3 regions of the Buttiauxella sp. JUb87 genome follow, and region 2 is predicted to be linked to each of the others. Evidence: predicted binding sites of a transcription regulator. Region 2 holds the regulator's gene; each other region holds the start of a gene.
What was found. Region 2 encodes PhoB, which activates phosphate uptake and scavenging genes when phosphate is short. Its sites were predicted from a motif close to CTGTCATAAAACTGNCNNAT; they were not measured.
Positions count from the first base shown of each region.

Region 1: a site for PhoB is predicted at 4,328-4,347, ahead of serA (phosphoglycerate dehydrogenase). Genes of this name have one in related genera too.
Region 3: a site for PhoB is predicted at 3,735-3,754, ahead of kdgR (DNA-binding transcriptional regulator KdgR). Genes of this name have one in related genera too.

Region 1 is NZ_SNVY01000002.1:463,886-470,483, forward strand. Features, by position in the region: gene pepP (Xaa-Pro aminopeptidase) at 1-224, opposite strand, end outside; gene EC843_RS10350 (YecA family protein) at 249-827, opposite strand; gene zapA (cell division protein ZapA) at 996-1,325, shown strand; RNA gene ssrS (6S RNA) at 1,367-1,550, shown strand; gene EC843_RS10365 (5-formyltetrahydrofolate cyclo-ligase) at 1,576-2,172, shown strand; gene EC843_RS10370 (DUF2238 domain-containing protein) at 2,175-2,786, opposite strand; gene serA (phosphoglycerate dehydrogenase) at 2,903-4,141, opposite strand; gene rpiA (ribose-5-phosphate isomerase RpiA) at 4,545-5,204, opposite strand; gene argP (DNA-binding transcriptional regulator ArgP) at 5,372-6,271, shown strand.
Region 2 is NZ_SNVY01000003.1:70,467-77,064, reverse strand. Features, by position in the region: gene proY (proline-specific permease ProY) at 1-700, opposite strand, end outside; gene brnQ (branched-chain amino acid transporter carrier protein BrnQ) at 772-2,094, opposite strand; gene phoR (phosphate regulon sensor histidine kinase PhoR) at 2,661-3,959, opposite strand; gene phoB (phosphate response regulator transcription factor PhoB) at 3,982-4,671, opposite strand; gene sbcD (exonuclease subunit SbcD) at 4,863-6,080, shown strand; gene sbcC (exonuclease subunit SbcC) at 6,077-6,598, shown strand, end outside.
Region 3 is NZ_SNVY01000001.1:706,518-713,115, reverse strand. Features, by position in the region: gene prc (carboxy terminal-processing peptidase) at 1-1,172, shown strand, start outside; gene htpX (protease HtpX) at 1,366-2,247, shown strand; gene EC843_RS03220 (MFS transporter) at 2,293-3,669, opposite strand; gene kdgR (DNA-binding transcriptional regulator KdgR) at 3,847-4,638, shown strand; gene EC843_RS03210 (YobH family protein) at 4,689-4,931, opposite strand; gene mgrB (PhoP/PhoQ regulator MgrB) at 5,090-5,233, shown strand; gene EC843_RS03200 (YebO family protein) at 5,308-5,595, shown strand; gene EC843_RS03195 (DUF2627 domain-containing protein) at 6,390-6,533, shown strand; gene cspE (transcription antiterminator/RNA stability regulator CspE) at 6,547-6,598, shown strand, end outside.

The DNA of each region.
Region 1 (6,598 bases), on a different contig from region 2:
AACAGAACGCTGTGGTTGTGGGTTTCGTCGCTTTTAATCAACACCAATACCGCTTCAGGTTCGTTAAAACCGGTGAAGTACCAGAAATCGCTATTCTGGCGATACGGGTATTCGCTGTCGGCACTGCGTGTTACCTCGGGAGCGGCAAAGATGAGCGCGGCGCTTGCCGGAGCCATTTTGGCCAACAACGCCTGGCGGCGCCGGAGAAATTCGTGCTGATTCATCACACCTCCTGAAGCTTATTATTTTTAGTGTAGCGTTGGTTTTTGCACTTCTGGCGCGGTCGGAACCGGGCGGGTAAAGGTGTCGTGACACAGCAATGCCGCCACGCGCACGTACTCGACGATCTCTTCGAGCGACATTTCCAGCTCTTCTTGATCTTCGTCTTCGTCGTAACCCAATTGCGCGATGTTACGCAAATCGTCGATAGCTTCACCGGTTTCACCGGTCACTTTATCGAGCTTAGGTTGCGTGACACCCAGGCCAAGTAAGAAATGGTTTACCCACCCCGCCAGCGCATCAGCTCGCTGGAATACCGTTACGTCGTCGCCATCTGGCAGGTAAAGCTGGAACAGAAAACCGTCATCTTCAAGCGAATCACCGGTTGCACCATGCATCTGGCGCAGAGTATCCGCAAGGTTTTGGCTGAAGGCCAGGCCTTCGTTTGTCAGGTCATGAAGCAGCGGTTGCCAGCTGGTGTCTTGATTACCACCGCATAGCATACCGCTGATTAAGCCGTGCATTTCTGAAGGCGTCATACCGACACCTTGTTGGTTCAATAGTTGGCCGACTAAGTCGTAGTCAGGCATAGTGTTCTGTATAGACATGCGCATTCGCCATCGTTGGCTGTGAGAGTTCATGTTATGCTACCACCAGGGACCCCAAGGCACCAGAAAAGGGCTTGTATCTTCATTTCGGGATAGCTATAGTGACGCCCCTTTCGTAGCCTGGCACAGGTTAGCGAGAGGCAGGCGAGTTAACAGCAGGAAGGTGGCATGTCTGCACAACCAGTCGATATCCAAATTTTCGGTCGTTCATTGCGCGTGAATTGTCCGCCTGAACAACAGGATGCACTGAATCTTGCGGCTCAAGAGCTTGATCAGCGGTTGCAAGATTTAAAAGTTCGCACTAGAGTCACAAATACTGAGCAGTTAGTTTTCATCGCAGCATTGAACATTTGCTACGAATTGGCTCAGGAAAAATCGAAAACCCGCGACTACGCTTCTAACATGGAAGAACGTATTCGGATGTTACAGCAGACCATCGAACAAGCGTTGCTTGAGCAAGGTCGCATAACTGAAAGACAGGGTCCAAATTTTGAATAACACTTCACGGTTACCTATGGTAGAGTAACTTTGAAGACCAAATTTCTCTGAGATGTTTGCATGCGGGCCAGTCCCCTGAGCCGATATTTCATACCACAAGAATGTGGTGCTCCAGATTCTGTGAGCATGCTCGGTCCGTCCGAGAAGCCTGATGATTCTGACGCTGCATTCACCTTGAACCAAGGGTTCAAGGGTTACAGCCTGCGGCGGCATCTCGGAGATTCCCTCTTTCTACCAACCAGTCATCGCTATGACGAAAATTCAGCTAATTCCATCGCTTCGACAAGAAATCAGACAACACATTCGGCAACGACGCCGTGCGCTTACCCCCACTGAACAACAACACTTTGCTCATCTTGCAGCCGAACGAATGCTGGCATATCAGCCGGTAACCGATGCCGGTACCGTCGCCCTGTTTTTGTCATTTGATGGCGAACTGGACACCACACCACTCATCCGTGCGTTATGGCGAGCAGGAAAATCGGTCTATCTACCGGTGCTTCATCCATTCAGCAAAGGCAACCTGTTGTTTTTGCGCTATAGCGAAAATAGCCATTTGGTGATGAATCGCCTGAAGATTCTTGAGCCGAAGCTTGATGTCCGTGATGTATTGCCGCTGGATAAACTGGATGTGCTGATTACGCCATTAGTCGCGTTTGATGAGCAAGGACAAAGGCTGGGAATGGGCGGTGGTTTCTACGACAGGACGTTGCAAAACTGGCAGCAGCATGGTTTGTGGCCGGTTGGGCTGGCACATGATTGCCAGCATGTTCCGGCCTTACCCGCTGAAGAGTGGGATATTCCCTTGCCCGCAGTGGTGACGCCATCGCGAGTTTGGGAATGGTAGCGTCAGGCGATACGCAGCTTGAGCAGTTGTTTGGTATGCCAGTATTGCAATATCAAGACCGTGGTCAGTGCGCCAAGAAGCGCACAAAACATATCTGATTGCGTGTCCCAAATATCACCCTGAGTCCCCAAAAACTCGTCAGCCCCCTGCCCCAATGCCAGCGCTGCCGCCCATTCAATCAGTTCATATACGGCACTGATGGCGAGTGCTATGCAGCACACCAGAAACGCGACCATTTTGCGCCCATGAACATAGCCACCACGAATCAAAATCTCACGTGCCGCCAGCGCAGGAACTAGCCCCTGGAAAAAATGGCCAAGCTTGTCATAGGGATTACGACTCAGACCCAACCACTCCTGAACCTCAAAACCCATCGGCACTTTGGCGTAGGTGTATAAACCGCCAACCATCAAAATAATGGCATGCAGGAAAATCAAAAAATAGAGCAATGGCGTAAGGGGAAAACGCGAGTGGGTCGCTAAAAGCAGAGGAACAATGATAATGACTGGAGTCACTTCCATCAGCCAGGTGAGCCGATCCGTAGTGCTAAACCCCGTATAGATGAGAATCAGCAGAAGTATAAAGGCACCGGATTTTAAGAATGTACTGGTCATGTAGCTTCGCCGTATGACTAAAAGCTTAACTATCAGTGGGACACGCGAAAAAAACAACTCTGGAAACGGATTTTAAGAGTCAAGTAGGGAGCCAGATTAGCTCCCCAATTATTTAATTAGTACAGCAGACGGGCGCGGATAGTCCCCGGAATCGCCTTCATCGATTTCAGCGCAGCTTCAGCAACATCTTCTTCTGCATCGACATCAATAACCACATAGCCCATCTGCGGAGTGGTTTGCAGATACTGAGCGGCGATGTTGATGCCCTGCTCGGCAAAAATCTGGTTCAGCGCGGTCAAAATCCCCGGGCGGTTTTCGTGAATGTGCAGTAAACGGCTGGTGCTGCCACCGTGTAACGGCAGAGAAACTTCCGGGAAATTCACCGCAGAGAGTGTAGAACCGTTATCGGAATATTTAGCCAGTTTGCCAGCCACTTCCAGACCGATGTTTTCCTGTGCTTCCTGAGTCGAGCCGCCAATGTGCGGAGTCAGGATCACGTTATCAAACTCACACAGTGGCGAAGTGAATGGATCGCTGTTAGTTGCCGGTTCAGTCGGGAATACGTCGATTGCAGCACCTGCCAGATGCTTACGCGCCAGCGAATCACACAATGCAGGAATATCAACAACCGTGCCACGTGCGCAGTTGATCAGCAGTGCGCCCGGCTTCATCAGCGCCAGTTCGTTGACGCCAATCATGTTCTTGGTAGAGGCATTTTCAGGCACATGCAGACTCACCACATCGCTCATGTTGAGCAGGTCAGAAAGATGCTGAACCTGAGTCGCGTTACCCAGCGTCAGTTTGTTTTCGATATCGTAGAAGTAAACGTGCATACCCAGCGCTTCAGCCAGAATCCCCAACTGAGTCCCGATATGGCCGTAACCAATAATGCCGAGTTTTTTACCGCGTGCTTCATAAGAGCCAACCGCCAGTTTATTCCACACACCACGGTGTGCTTTGGCGTTAGCTTCCGGAACGCCACGCAGCAGTAATAGCAGTTGGCCGATAACCAGTTCTGCTACAGAACGCGTGTTAGAGAATGGGGCATTAAACACCGGAACGCCACGTTTAGCGGCAGCATCCAGGTCGACCTGGTTTGTACCAATACAGAAGCAGCCGACAGCCACCAGCCTTTCAGCCACGGCCAGAACATCTTCAGTTAAGTTGGTACGGGAACGCAGACCGATGAAATGCGCATCACGGATCGACTCTTTCAGGGCATCGCTGTCCAGCGCGCCTTTATGGTATTCGATGTTGGTATAGCCTGCTGCGCGAAGGTTATCCACGGCTTTCTGGTGTACACCTTCCACCAGCAGGAATTTAATCTTGTCTTTATCCAGTGATACTTTTGCCATTTCCCGACCCTATTTTTAGTACTGATGTTGTGCTGTGTGATAAGACACCCTTCTGCCAAAATATCAAAAAATACGGGCGGGGCAATATAAACGATTGCGTAGTCCGCAAAGCAAAAAAGGAATAAGCGGCATGGGGCAGCACAAAACTCTGAGTAGCAGAGAGAATCAGGAATGAACAGCAGGTGGTTGGCAGAAATGTGACATATGTCACCAAATTTAGCGTTAGATTATTTTGTCATTTTTTATACGGATATGGGGCGTATATACCCAAAATAATTCGAGTTGTAGGTAGGCGGCAAGTGAGCAAATCCCGATGAGCTAACTCAGGTAAGTGATTCGGGTTTGTGAGTGCAGCCAACACCCCTGCAACTTGAAGTATGACGGGTATAAAACGCCCCCCAGATCATTTCACAATGGTTTTCACACCATCAGCAGTACCAATCAACGCAACATCCGCACCACGGTTAGCAAACAGCCCCACGGTGACCACGCCAGGCAAGCCGTTAATCGCATTTTCGAGCGCGATAGGCTCAACGATGCTGAGGCCGTAAACATCAAGAATGATGTTGCCGTTATCGGTTACTACGCCCTGGCGGTATTCCGGGCGACCGCCCAGCTTGACCAGTGCGCGCGCCACGCAACTACGAGCCATTGGAATGACTTCCACTGGCAGTGGGAAGTTACCCAGGATGCCTACCTGCTTGGACGAATCGGCGATACAAATAAACTTTTCCGCGACAGACGCGATGATCTTTTCGCGGGTCAGCGCTGCACCGCCGCCTTTAATCATTTGCATCTGGCCGTTGATCTCATCTGCACCATCGACATAGATACCGAGGGTATCCACTTCGTTGAGATCGTAAACAGTGATACCAAGGCTTTTCAGTTTGGCGGTGGAAGCGTCGGAGCTAGAAACGGCACCATCAATCTGATGTTTGATAGTCCCAAGAGCATCAATAAAGTGTGCGGCGGTTGAGCCGGTACCCACACCGACGATAGTGCCTGGTTGCACGTATTGTAATGCTGCCCAGCCGACTGCTTTTTTCAGTTCATCCTGCGTCATGGTTAATTGCCTGTGCTGTGAAAACTGACGCGCATTATAGAGCAAGCCGCCAAAAAATGTCCTGCGATTGGCGCAGAACTCGGACGAACATTGCGGATTTGGTCTGGATCAGCGGCAAATTTATGTCATAGTGCAGCCATAACAAAAACAGGAGTCAGCAAACAACAATGAAACGCCCGGACTATAGAACGCTACAGGCGTTGGATGCCGTAATTCGTGAACGAGGGTTTGAGCGCGCCGCTCAAAAACTCTGTATTACTCAATCCGCCGTCTCGCAACGTATCAAGCAACTGGAAAATATGTTCGGCCAGCCATTGTTAGTACGCACTGTTCCGCCTCGTCCAACCGAGCAAGGGCAAAAGTTGCTGGCATTACTGCGTCAGGTCGAACTGCTTGAAGAAGAGTGGCTGGGCGATGAACAAACCGGTTCTACCCCGCTACTGCTGTCACTTGCGGTCAACGCCGACAGCCTGGCAACCTGGTTGCTGCCTGCTTTAGCGCCGGTTCTGGCCGACTCCCCTATTCGTCTGAATCTTCAGGTTGAAGATGAAACCCGAACCCAGGAACGCCTGCGCCGTGGTGAAGTGGTTGGCGCGGTTTCTATTCAACCACAGCCATTGCCAAGCTGCCTGGTCGACAGACTTGGAGCGCTGGATTATCTGTTTGTCGGTTCGAAAGACTTTGCCGCACGTTATTTCCCGAACGGAGTTACCCGCTCGGCACTGTTAAAAGCCCCTGCCGTGGCGTTCGACCATCTCGATGATATGCACCAGGCGTTCTTACAACAGAACTTCGATCTGTCGCCGGGTAGCGTCCCGTGCCACATCGTTAACTCATCGGAAGCGTTTGTACAATTGGCGCGTCAGGGCACCACATGCTGCATGATCCCGCATCTGCAAATCGAAAGAGAGCTGAAAAACGGCGAATTGATCGACCTGACGCCAGGCTTGATGCAGCGCCGCATGCTGTACTGGCACCGCTTCGCACCAGAAAGCCGCATGATGAGAAATGTCACCGACGCGCTGCTTGAGTACGGGCATAAGGTTTTGAGGCAGGACACTGAATAGAAAAAGGCCGCAATCCAATAGCGGCCTTTTTTTTGTCGGATGGCGCTAACGCTTATCCGACCTACGATTTTACGATTTTACGATTTTACGATTTTACGATTTTACGATTTTGTAGGGTGGATAAGCGCAAGCGTCATCCGACCAACAATTTTGCGCTTTTGCAGGGTGGATAAACGCAAGCATCATCCGACCAACAATTTTGCGCTTTTGCAGGGTGGATAAGCGCAAGCATCATCCGACCAACAATTTTGCGCTTTTGTAGGGTGGATAAGCGCAAGCATCATCCGACCAACAATTTTGCGCTTTTGTAGGGTGGATAAGCGCAAG
Region 2 (6,598 bases):
GAGGAATCGACTTCTGCGGGTCTTTCGCTTCACCCGCAGTGATACCGATAATTTCAATCCCGCCGTAAGCAAACATCACCATCTGCAACGACATAATCATGCCTATCCAGCCATTGCTGAAGAAGCCGCCATTGCTCCACAAATTATGGATACCAGTTGGCTGACCACCGTTACCAATACCCCAAACGATGATGCCAATACCGGCAGCAATCATGATGATAATGGTCGCGACTTTGAAGAAAGAGAACCAAAATTCCAGCTCGCCAAACACTTTGACGCTCATCAGGTTAATGGCGCAGATAATTAGCACTACGCTCAATACCCAGACCCAATGTGGTACCGCCGGGAACCACAGCCCCATATAGATACCAAATGCGGTGACGTCGGCAATTGCGACAATCAGGATCTCAAAACAGTAAGTCCAGCCGGTGATGTAACCTGCCAGCGGGCCGAGGTTATCTTGCGCATAGCGTGAAAATGAACTGGCGGAAGGGTTATGAACCGACATCTCGCCAAGGGCGCGCATAATGATGTAAGCCGCCACCCCACCGATGATGTAGGCCAACAACACACTTGGCCCTGCCATTTTGATAGCGTCTGCCGAACCATAAAACAGCCCGGTGCCAATTGCCGAACCCAACGCCATAAAGCGTATGTGCCGGGTACTCAAGCCGCGCTTGAGCTTATTAGCGTTTTCCATTAATTCCAACCCTGCTTAACAATAAAAAAAACCACGGAGCAAAGCCCCGTGGTTGTACAAAATTATAATTTTTAGTGGGCGGCGGAGGCCACCTGTCGCCCTGCGGCGCGGTCCCATACGATGGTAATTACCACCATGATAATGGTCGGAAGCAACCATGCCAGGCCCTGTTCGGACAGCGGCAAGTGGGAAGTCCACGCGGGTAAAATATCGCTGATTGCCGAAGCTTTAATCCCGTCCATGATGCCAAACAAGGTGCTGATGACCATCGCTGGCGCAATCACGCGGGTTGAGTTATGCCACCACGGACGGGTGAAACTCAGCACCACCAGCGCAATACACGGCGGGTAAATCGCCGTCAGCACCGGAATTGAAACCTGAATCAGGTGACTCAACCCGAGGTTAGAAACCACCATCGAGAACAAGCCAAGGATAAACACCAGCGAACGGTAAGACAGTGGCAGATACTGGCTGAAGAACTCAGCACACGCACAAGTCAGGCCAACTGCCGTGACCATGCAGGCAAGGAAAATCAGCGCGGCGAGGAAGAAGCTACCAGCACTACCGAAGGTATGAGCCACATAGGCATGCAGGATCGCAGCACCGTTGGCATTTTGGTCAGCGACCAGCGTAGCGCTATCAGAACCCAGGCGGAACAGCGCAAGGTAAATCAGCGTTAAGCCAACACCAGCAATCAGGCCAGCCAAAATGGTATAGCGTGTCAGCAAGCGGGATTCAGTCACGCCACGGGAACGTGCCGCGTTAACAATCACAATCCCGAACACCAGCGAAGCCAGGGTATCCATCGTCAGATAGCCATTCACAAAACCGTTAGCAAACGCCGCATTCTGATACGCCTCAGTCGCAGTGCTGATACCGCCTGCTGGCCACAGCATTGCACCCGCCGCCAGCGCCAGGAGCGCAACGATTTTCACCGGAGCCAGCACGTGGCCAACGGTGTCCAGCAATTTACCTGGATACAGTGAAATACCGATAACAATCGCGAAGTAAACCAGACTGTAGATAAACAGTGGCAGTTCACCCGACCCCACCAGTGGTGCAATCCCGACTTCGAAGGAAACAGTAGCCGTACGCGGGGTGGCAAACAATGGGCCAACCGCCAGGTAACAAATAGTCGCTAACAGCACACCGGCACGACGGCCAATCGGTGAGCTCAGGCTATCAATACCCCCACCGACACGAGCAATCGCGACGATAGTTAAAACGGGCAGACCAACCGCGGTCACCAGGAAGCCAAGTGAGGCAATCCAGACGTGTTCGCCAGCTTGTAACCCCACCATTGGTGGAAAAATGATATTGCCTGCGCCGACAAACAGCGCAAAGGTCATAAAGCCTAGCGCGAGGATGTCTCGAGATTTCAGATGATGGGTCATAAAATTTTGGCAGCCTGTGGATGTGTGGTGTTGTAAGTATTCAAATTTTTATGCGTGTATTTGCCAATCCTTAGACAGTCATACATCGGCATAAAAGCGGTGATTGGCAGTAACGACAGCGGAAAATCCTTTCCGGGATCGGTGGCGAAGAATAGTTGTTTGAATTACCACTCAAATCCAGTCGGTCTGCTATTCACAGGGGCGCAATTAAAACGCTTATAGCGTTTGAAGGCAAGAAGGGATCCAAAAACCAGATTGATCTCCTTAAATTAGACTTAAAATCAGTGGATTTGTTTATACATTAGAAAATTGTATGGTTTTTTGTGTGGTTAAAATATCACCAATTAAGCTTTTTTGATTTACATGTGGGCAAAAAAAACACAGGCCAGCAAGCTGACCTGTGGAAAGTTATTTTGACACTATTCAGCGATAAACGGGTTTTGCAGGGTAGATAAGCGATATCGTCATCCACCATTTGCGCCAGTTGTTACAGAGAGAAGTGTCGGATGACGCTTCGCTTATCCGATCTACGAAAAACTTGTCATCAGTGTCATAACTTACGCGGCTTACAGCACTTTATCGTTAACGATTAAACGCTCAGGCAACACAAAGGAAAACGTGGAACCTTTCCCTGGCTGGCTTTCGATATTCAGACGCGCATCGTGATGGCTTAACGCATGTTTCACTATTGCCAAGCCTAACCCACTACCACCTGTTTGCCTTGAACGCGCTTTATCCACTCGATAGAACCGCTCGGTCAGGCGTGGGATATGTTCCGCAGAAATACCAGGACCAGTATCCGCCACGCTAAAGCCCACACCACCCGCGACCCGTTTCCAGCTCACGGTAATTTGCGTCCCTTCCGGCGTATGGTTTACCGCGTTGTACACCAGGTTTGAAATCGCGCTGCGTAACTGTTCTTCATTACCGAAGACTTTGAGTGAGGGATCAATATCGAACTTTAGCGTCTGCCTTTGCTGACTCAGGGTTTGTGCTTCTCGCTCCACCACACGCAGCATCAGTGGCACATCAATCTTTTCATTGAGCACCATTGCCGGTGCCGCTTCAATTTTAGATAGCGTCAAAAGCTGTTTCACCAGACCTTCCATCCGCGAAGTTTGCTCGCGCATGGTGCCCAGAGCCTTATCGCGCAGCGGCCCTTCAAGCGCCTGATCCTGCATCATCTCCAGATAACCTTGCAGTACCGTCAACGGAGTACGCAGTTCATGGCTAACGTTGGCAAAAAAGTTACGTCGCGCCCCTTCCAGTTGGTGCATCTGCGTGACATCACGTGCCACCATCAGCCACTGCTCGTCGCTGTATGGCATCACACGGAATTCCAGATGACGGCCATTGTTAAGCACCAGCGTCAACGGCCGGGCGAAATCTTTTTGCGTCAAATAGCGGGTAAATTCAGGGTAACGCAGCAAGTTAAGGATGTTCTGCCCGTTATCGTCCGGCCAGCGTAACCCCAACAACTGTTGGGCCAGCCCGTTACACCAAAAAATGGTCCCTTCTTCGGTAGTCAGCACTACCGCATCGGGCAGTGATTCCGCACCGCTGCGAAAGCGTTTGATTAAATTGCCTAATTCTTTACGGCGTTTTTTATTACGCAGCTGCATTTGATGAAGACCGTATAACAACGGATCCCAGCTCCCGCGACCAGGGGGCGGTGTCATACTGCGATCAACCCACAACCACCACGACAAACGAAGCAAATTCCAGAAATGCCAAACCAGCAGTCCTGTGACCGCCAGTAATAAAAACCAGGGTAAATAGCCAAAAATAAGGCCCAAGATGACAGCAGGTAAGCAACAGAGCAGCAGCTCCATCACCAACCTTTTCCATGACAGCCGTTCCAGCACGCGTCACTCTCCTGATAAGGAACTAAAAGCGGGTTGAGAACCGATAACCCGTACCGCGTACTGTTTGTACCATTCGATCATGCCCGCTATGTTCGAGCGCTTTACGCAACCGCCTGATATGTACGTCCACTGTTCTGTCTTCGACATACACATTGGTGCCCCATACATGGTTAAGCAACTGTTCACGGCTATATACCCGTTCCGGATGCGTCATAAAGAAGTGTAATAACTTAAATTCAGTTGGCCCCATATCCAGCGGGTTTTCACCGGTCATCACGCGATGTGATGAAGGGTCAAGGCTCAGCCCGTGCATCTCAATAACCTCTTCCACCGCCATCGGAGAGATTCGGCGCATCACAGCTTTAATGCGCGCCACCAGCTCCTTCGGTGAAAACGGCTTGGTAATATAGTCATCGGCACCAACTTCCAGGCCACGCACGCGATCTTCTTCTTCACCACGTGCTGTCAGCATCATTACCGGGATTTCCCGCGTCAATGCTTCACGCTTCAGGTGCTTGATAAACTGAATACCCGAGCCGCCTGGCAACATCCAGTCCAGTAAAATCAGGTCCGGGAAGGGTTCGATAAGCAGATTCACTGCACTGTCATAATCTTCCGCTTCTACAGGCTGAAAACCGTTTTGCTCAAGCACAAAGCTCACCATTTCACGGATTGGAGCTTCATCTTCTACGACTAAAATACGCTTCGCCATGATTCGCCCTGCTCAAGGAATAATTATAGTTGTTTCAATGCGGCGCCATTATGCGTCAGATTTATGACAGATTTATGAAAAACATGACTGTTTAGTGACTCATCAATTTGATTTATGACACAGAGACCTATGCCGTTTTCCGCCTCGCCCCCTTATAATCGAGGCCTCGCTTTTAAGCCACCGGACAGGTTATGCGCATAATTCACACATCAGACTGGCACCTTGGTCAAAATTTTTATACCAAAAGCCGCGGGCCGGAGCATCAGGCTTTTCTTGAATGGCTGCTGAAAGCTGCCGTTGAACATGATGTGGATGCAATAATCGTCGCGGGCGATATTTTTGATACTGGCTCGCCACCAAGCTATGCGCGAGAACTGTATAACCGCTTTGTGGTGCAACTCCAGTCTACCGGCTGCTCACTGGTGGTGCTCGCCGGTAACCATGACTCAGTTGCCACATTGAACGAGTCCCGTGAACTGATGGCGTGTCTTAACACTTATGTCGTCGCCAGCGCACGCCACGATACCAGCCAGCAGGCAATTGTACTGAATACGAAAGATGGCGCGCCTGGTGCTATTCTCTGCCCTATTCCCTTTCTGCGGCCACGCGATATTCAAAACAGTCTGGCGGGTTTATCCGGCCATGAAAAGCAGCGTTCATTAATGGAAGCGATCGGTGAACATTATCAGCAGTGTTTTAGCGCCGCTTGCGTTCTGCGCGCTGACGCGCAGTTGCCAATTATCGCCACCGGGCATTTAACCACCGTCGGCGTGACGAAAAGTGACGCCGTGCGAGACATCTATATTGGCACACTCGACGCTTTCCCGGCGCAGCATTTCCCGGATGCCGATTACATTGCCCTGGGCCATATTCACCGTGCGCAATTAATTGGTGGCACCGAGCATATCCGCTACAGCGGCTCACCAATACCGTTAAGTTTTGACGAAACCGGTAAGACTAAAAGTGTTTATCTGGTTGAATTTTCAGAAGGTAAACTTCATGAAGTCACCCCACTTACGGTACCAGTTAGCCAGCCGCTGGCGGTGATCAAAGGTTCGCTGAACGAAATTGAACAGCAGCTTGAACAATGGCGCGATGCACCGACAGAACCCAAAGTGTGGCTGGATATTGAAATCGCCACCGATGAATATCTGCATGATATGCAGCGCCATATTCAACAGCTAACCGAAACGCTACCTGTTGAAGTGGTTTTGCTGCGCCGTAGCCGTGAGCAGCGCGAGCGTGTTATTGCTCAACAACATAAAGAAACCCTAAGTGAATTGACGGTTGAAGAGGTTTTTGAACGCCGCCTGGTTCAGGAAGAAACCACTGAAGAACGCGCAAAACGCCTGCGCACTCTGTTTGCCCAAACGGTCGCCAGCCTGCATGACGCGGAGGAACAAGCATGAAAATCCTCAGTCTGCGATTGAAAAACCTCAACTCCCTGAAAGGGGAATGGAAAATTGATTTCACCCGCGAGCCTTTCGCCAGCAATGGTTTGTTTGCCATCACCGGGCCAACAGGAGCGGGTAAAACTACGCTACTTGATGCTGTCTGCCTCGCGCTTTATCACAAAACGCCACGTCTCAACACGGTCTCGCAATCGCAGAATGACCTGATGACCCGCGACACTGCCGAGTGTCTGGCGGAAGTGGAATTTGAAGTAAAAGGTGTTGCCTACCGCGCATTCTGGAGCCAGAACCGGGCGCGTAATGCGGCCAACGGCAATCTGCAAGCCCCGCGCGTTGAGCTGGCTGAAGTAGAAAGCGGCAAGATCATCGCCGATAAAGTGAAAGATAAGCTCGATATCACCGCCAAATTGACCGGACTCGATTACGACCGCTTCACCCGCTCCATGATGCTTTCTCAGGGGCAGTTTGCGGCGTTTTTAAATGCCGACGCCAATGACCGTGCCTCATTGCTTGAA
Region 3 (6,598 bases), on a different contig from region 2:
TTGATGTGATTGGCTGGCGTCTTGATGATGTGGTTGCGCTGATCAAGGGACCAAAAGGCAGTAAGGTTCGTCTTGAAGTCTTACCTGCGGGCAAGGGCACTAAAACACGCATCGTCACGTTAACGCGTGAACGTATTCGTCTTGAAGACCGTGCCGTTAAACTCACCATTAAAACGGTTGGTAAAGACAAAGTCGGCGTGCTGGATATTCCAGGCTTCTATGTTGGTTTGACGGATGACGTCAAAGTCCAGTTGCAGAAGATGGAAAAACAGAATGTGAAGAGCGTGATTATCGATTTACGTTCTAACGGTGGCGGTGCATTGACCGAAGCTGTGTCGCTTTCTGGCCTGTTTATCCCCGGTGGCCCAGTTGTTCAGGTACGTGATAACAACGGTAAAGTGCGTGAAGACAGCGATACCGATGGCGTTGTGTACTACAAAGGCCCACTGGTTGTTATGGTTGACCGTTTCAGTGCCTCCGCATCTGAGATTTTCGCCGCTGCAATGCAGGATTATGGCCGTGCGTTGATTGTCGGTGAGCCGACCTTCGGTAAAGGGACTGTTCAGCAGTATCGTTCGTTGAACCGTATCTACGATCAGATGCTTCGCCCTGAGTGGCCTGCATTAGGCTCTGTGCAATACACCATCCAGAAGTTCTACCGCATTAATGGCGGCAGTACTCAGCGTAAAGGTGTTACGCCAGACGTGATGATGCCGACCGGTACGGAAGAGACAGAAACTGGCGAGAAGTTCGAAGATAACGCGCTCCCATGGGATAGCATTAATGCCGCAACTTACGTCAAGTCAGGCGATCTGACACCGTTCGAACCGCAACTGCTCAAACTGCACCAGGACAGAATTGCAGCCGATCCTGAGTTCCAGTACATCATGAAGGACATTGCTCGCTTCAATGCCCTGAAAGAGAAGCGCAATATTGTTTCCCTGAATCTTGCTCAACGTGAGAAAGAAAACCAGGAAGACGATGCGACGCGTCTGGCACGCATCAACGATCGCTACAAGCGGGAAGGTAAAGCTCCGTTGAAGAAACTGGAAGACTTGCCGAAGGATTATCAGGAACCAGATCCTTATCTCGATGAAACGGTTCATATCGCGCTGGACCTTGCAAAAATGCAGCAAGATAAGCCAGCCGAGCAACCGGCTCCTGCTAAGTAACTCCCCAACAGGCACAAATTTTTGTGCCTGTTTTTTTTACCTCTATCAAGCCGCGTAAACCTAGCTCTTTCTAAATGTAAAGTTATGTATTATTAACCACTTGGCAACGATGAATGCTTGAAAATAGCAGGCTTGCCCCTACGATGTGGGGTAACGCAGAATGCGTATTTTTAACCGAGGTAAAAAGAAAATTATGATGCGTATCGGGCTTTTCCTGTTGACCAACCTTGCAGTCATGGTCGTATTCGGGCTAGTGCTAAGCCTGACGGGGATCCAGTCGAGCAGCGTACAGGGTCTGATGATCATGGCGGTGTTGTTTGGCTTTGGTGGTTCAATCATCTCGTTACTGATGTCCAAATGGATGGCATTACGTTCAGTTGGCGGTGAAGTGATTGAGCAGCCACGTAATGAAACTGAGCGCTGGCTGATGGAAACCGTTCGTCAGCAGTCGCAGCAGGCGGGTATCGCTATGCCTCAGGTGGCGGTTTACCATGCGCCAGATATCAACGCGTTTGCTACTGGCGCACGCCGTAATGCCTCGTTGGTTGCGGTCAGTACCGGCCTGTTGCAGAACATGAGCCGTGATGAAGCAGAAGCGGTAATTGCTCACGAAATTAGCCACATTGCGAACGGCGATATGGTAACCATGACGCTGATTCAAGGTGTGGTGAACACCTTCGTTATCTTTATTTCGCGAATCATTGCACAGGTTGCCTCAGGCTTCCTGTCAGGTAATCGGGATGAAGGTGAAAGTAACAACGGTAACCCGTTTGTCTATTTTGCAATTGCGACCGTACTGGAGTTGGTATTCGGTATTCTGGCCAGCATCATTACTATGTGGTTCTCACGTCACCGTGAATTCCACGCTGATGCCGGATCTGCAAAATTAGTCGGCCGTGAAAAAATGATTGCTGCTTTACAGCGTCTGAAAACCAGCTATGAACCGCAAGAAGCCAGTAGCATGATGGCGTTTTGTATCAACGGTAAGGCGAAGTCAATGAGCGAATTGTTTATGACTCACCCACCTTTGGACAAACGTATTGAAGCACTGCGTAACGGCGAATATCTGAAGTAGTGATAAATATTGATAAAAAAGCGTGCCATCGCTGGCACGCTTTTTTTATGCCTGCGAAGCAGTAGGTTGAGATAACCGCAAACTGCTAACAATAGCCGCGACGGTAGCAAAACTGCCGGCCAGAAGTAACGAGGCGTGCGTTCCGTGAGTGGTGAACAGGTTGAACATCAGTGCTACCAAAGCTGCACCACAACTCTGGCCGAGTAACCTGGCCGTGCCTAACATGCCGCTGGCACCACCGCTGCGGTGACGCGGAGCAGAAGAGATAATGGTGTGGTTATTGGGGGACTGGAACAAGCCAAAACCTGCACCGCACAAGAACATGCGCCAGATAATATCTATGTCAGAAGGGTTATGTGGCAACAGCGCCAAAGCAAACAGACCGCAAGCCATCATTACAAGTCCGATTCCACCTAATAATCCCGCATGTACTCGTCCAATTAAATGACCAGCGACCGGAGCCATAATCATGGTTGCGATGGGCCACGGCGTCAGTAGCAGGCCAGTTTCCACTTCACTACGACCTAATGTCGATTGCAGGAAAAAGGGTAAAGAAACCATTGCCAGCATCTGCGCGGTAAAAGAACACACTGATGTTCCAATGGATAAAGAAAACACCGGGATACGCAGTAAATCGACCGGCAATAATGGGAAAGGGAGTTTTAACTGGCGGCGTATAAAGAAAGATCCAATGACTAGCAAGGCTGCCAGTTCACTGAGAATAAGCCAGCCAGACTGGCCCTGAGCAAACCCGCTGATGGCAGAAATCAATAAGCCAAACGTCAGGGCATTCATGATGGCGCCTGGAATATCAAAGCGCTGCCCCTGGGATTTTTGTTGGTTCGCTGGCAAGAAACGCAGAGACAATAATAGTGCAATGATGCCAATGGGCACGTTAACCAAAAATAACCATTTCCAGGAAGCAACGGATAGAATGGCGGCAGCAATAGTCGGCCCGGCAGCTGATGAAACGGCAACAATAAATGAGTTAATTCCCATGCCGCGGCCAAGGTGTTTTTGTGGATAAATAAGCCGAATGAGCGCGGTATTTACGCTCATTAATGCCGCACCGCCGAATCCCTGCAGTACGCGAGCAAATGTCAGCATGGGTAAAGAATTCGATAACGCACAAAAAAGGGATGTCACACAAAACAGCATTAGCCCGCACTGATATACCCGGCGATAACCAAAAATATCCCCCAGAAACGACATGGAAAGTAATGAAACAATTATCGCTATTTGGTAACTGTTAACAATCCAGATGGATTCTGCCGGACTGGCATTAAGTTCGCGGGCAATGGTGGGAAGGGCGACGTTAGCGATTACGCCATCAAGCACGGCCATAGTAATACCTAACGCAATGGCTAAAATAGCACCATAGCGCCGCGGTAATGGCAGCCCATCAGCAAGGGTTTTATCCATAGGAAAGATTGAATTCACGGGGCTGTATTCGGGGAGAAATAATAATAGCACTAAATTTACGGGATATGTCGCAGATTTGTAACGATATAGAATAGATTCATTGCGATGACATGGTAGTCAACTTATACTAAAAACCGGTTCTAATTTTTATAAAACAAATGCGATCGAGGTGATTTAATGGCAATCGCAGATCTGGATAAACAACCTGATTCTGTCTCTTCTGTCCTGAAAGTTTTTGGCATCTTACAGGCTCTTGGCGAAGAACGCGAAATTGGTATTACTGAATTATCGCAACGCGTAATGATGTCAAAAAGCACCGTCTATCGCTTTTTGCAGACAATGAAATCCTTGGGTTATGTGGCTCAGGAAGGCGAATCTGAGAAATACTCGCTTACGCTGAAGTTGTTCGAACTTGGCGCGCGTGCGTTGCAAAATGTTGATTTGATTCGTAGTGCTGACATCCAGATGCGTGAACTGTCGCGTCTGACAAAAGAAACGATCCACTTGGGTGCGTTGGATGAAGACAGTATTGTCTATATCCACAAGATCGACTCAATGTACAACTTGCGTATGTATTCGCGCATTGGTCGTCGTAACCCGTTGTACAGTACTGCAATTGGTAAAGTGCTTCTGGCCTGGCGTGACCGTGAAGAAGTACGTGAAATTCTTGCCGATGTGGAGTACACCCGCAGCACTGAACGTACCATTACCAGCACCGACGAATTGATGGATGTTCTGGATACGGTGCGTAAGCAAGGTTTTGGCGAAGATAACGAAGAACAAGAAGAAGGTTTGCGCTGCATCGGCGTGCCGGTATTTGACCGCTTTGGTGTTGTGATTGCCGGTTTAAGTATTTCATTCCCGACTTTGCGTTTTTCTGAAGACCGCCTTCACGAATATGTCGCTATGCTACATGACGCTGCGCGCACTATTTCTGAGCAAATGGGTTATCACGAATATCCATTCTGATGAAAAATTAAACGCCGCTAAATAGCGGCGTTTTTTTACTCTTCGATTATCTACTGTCCGTTATCAATAACCTTGTCACTTTTACGCAATACAGGGCAATCACTCAGTCCGATAATACCACTTTCACTATGAATGAATTGTGCAGTGGTGATATTTCGTGCAGTGAGGTATTTGCATTGCAGTCCCATACCCGCTGCATTTTGATGGCTCCCAATCAATACTCCGTAGCCAGAGAGGAGTAAACCGATCCACAGCAGCACTATCACCAGAATAGTGCGGATCACGACACGCATATCTACCTCTTATTATTACTTTATTAGAGTGTTAAGCGTAGCGCGTAGCACTAAAGTATCAATGTGATGATTCTTAAATAAAATCTGAGTTGAGTGATGCCTGGTTTAGGTTGCGTATGCCAGACTTACTCTCTAAAGCTTTTAATGTGGAGAATGTAGTGAAAAAGTACAGATGGTTCATCTTAGTTGCGGTTTTTTTTGTCTGCTTACTACTCTGGACGCAGATGGTCAACGTGATGTGCGATCAGGATGTACAATTTTTCAGCGGGGTTTGTACAATTAACAAATTTATTCCCTGGTAGACTCTTTTTATCCACACGATACTTACCTTCGGGCGCAGCAGGTGTAGAATAGCGCGTTTTACTGAGGTGGTAAGATGAACGAATTAAGTGTTGGCGCGTTGAATATCGTGTCCCTGACAGTTTCCCTGGTGGTGCTGGTTATCGGCCTCGTAATGTGGTTTTTTGTTAACCGAGCGAGTAGCCGTAGTAATGAACAGATCGAGCTGCTTGAAGAGTTGTTGGAACAGCAGAAACGACAAAATGCTCTGCTACGCCGTCTGTGTGAAGCCAATGAGCCGGAAGTTGTGAAGGAAGAACCGCAAGAGATTAAGGAAGAAGTTGCAGAGGATGACGATTTTATTCGTCTGGTGGCAGAACGCTAATCCTTGCATAAGCGTTTACGCCGCTTTGTCGTGACTCATGCGTTGGATGAATCCCTGGTTTGATCCTCTAAAATCTCATCTTTAAATCGACGGTTTTCGTAATGTGTCACCACAGTTACGAAAATCGGCTGATGTTACGCTTTGACGAAAGCATGGAAAGAGCAGGGAATACACCAACCCTCTGGCAAGACTATGGCGGTGAATCGCTGTTCATGCCACGACATGTAGGTCAAACTTTACTCTTGCTTAAAATAATAGTTTAAATATTATCCAGAAAGTTAAAGTGTTATTTTGGATAACCTAAGATAATTTTATTATATGGCTAATATAGTGAAACGTTTTTATTGCCTCATTGTGTAGCAGAGTGTCATTAAACTTTCATTATTTTGGTGCAATATAAAGAGCTTACTGTTCATACTTTATTCATTCTGGTAATCGCGTTATTTCCATCGCCTATTTCAATCTGTCTTGAGACGTTCTGTGCTGCTCATTTTTTGAATAGCTATGCTAAAAAAATCATAAGGATAATGTCTGTGGTGTCGACTTTTTCGTCCTTCGTCTGGACGAAAAGTTAGCTTTGGGCTATGGTAAAAACGTTGTCTGCGGTCATCGCCTGAACGCTTGGAATCACGTTTGTTCGCCGTTAATTTTATGCACATTTTGTGCATTTCATTTTTATGAACAATATTGGTTTCAGAATTTGTGCGACAGATCGATTCACGCCGAAAAATGGCTTGCCATTGATTGCGTTGTATGTGATAACACTTTGGGTTAAACGAGGTACAGTTCTGTTTATGTGTGGCATTTTCAGTAAAGAAGTTCTGAGTAAACACGTTGACGTTGAATACCGCTTCTCTGCCGAGCCTTATATTAGTGCCTCATGCAGTAATGTCTCTGTTTTAGCTAAGTTATGCCTTCGGGCAAAGAAAACAATCTAAGGAATTTTGCAAAATGGCAAAGATCAAAGGTCAAGTTAAGTGGTTCAACGAGTCTAAAGGTTTTG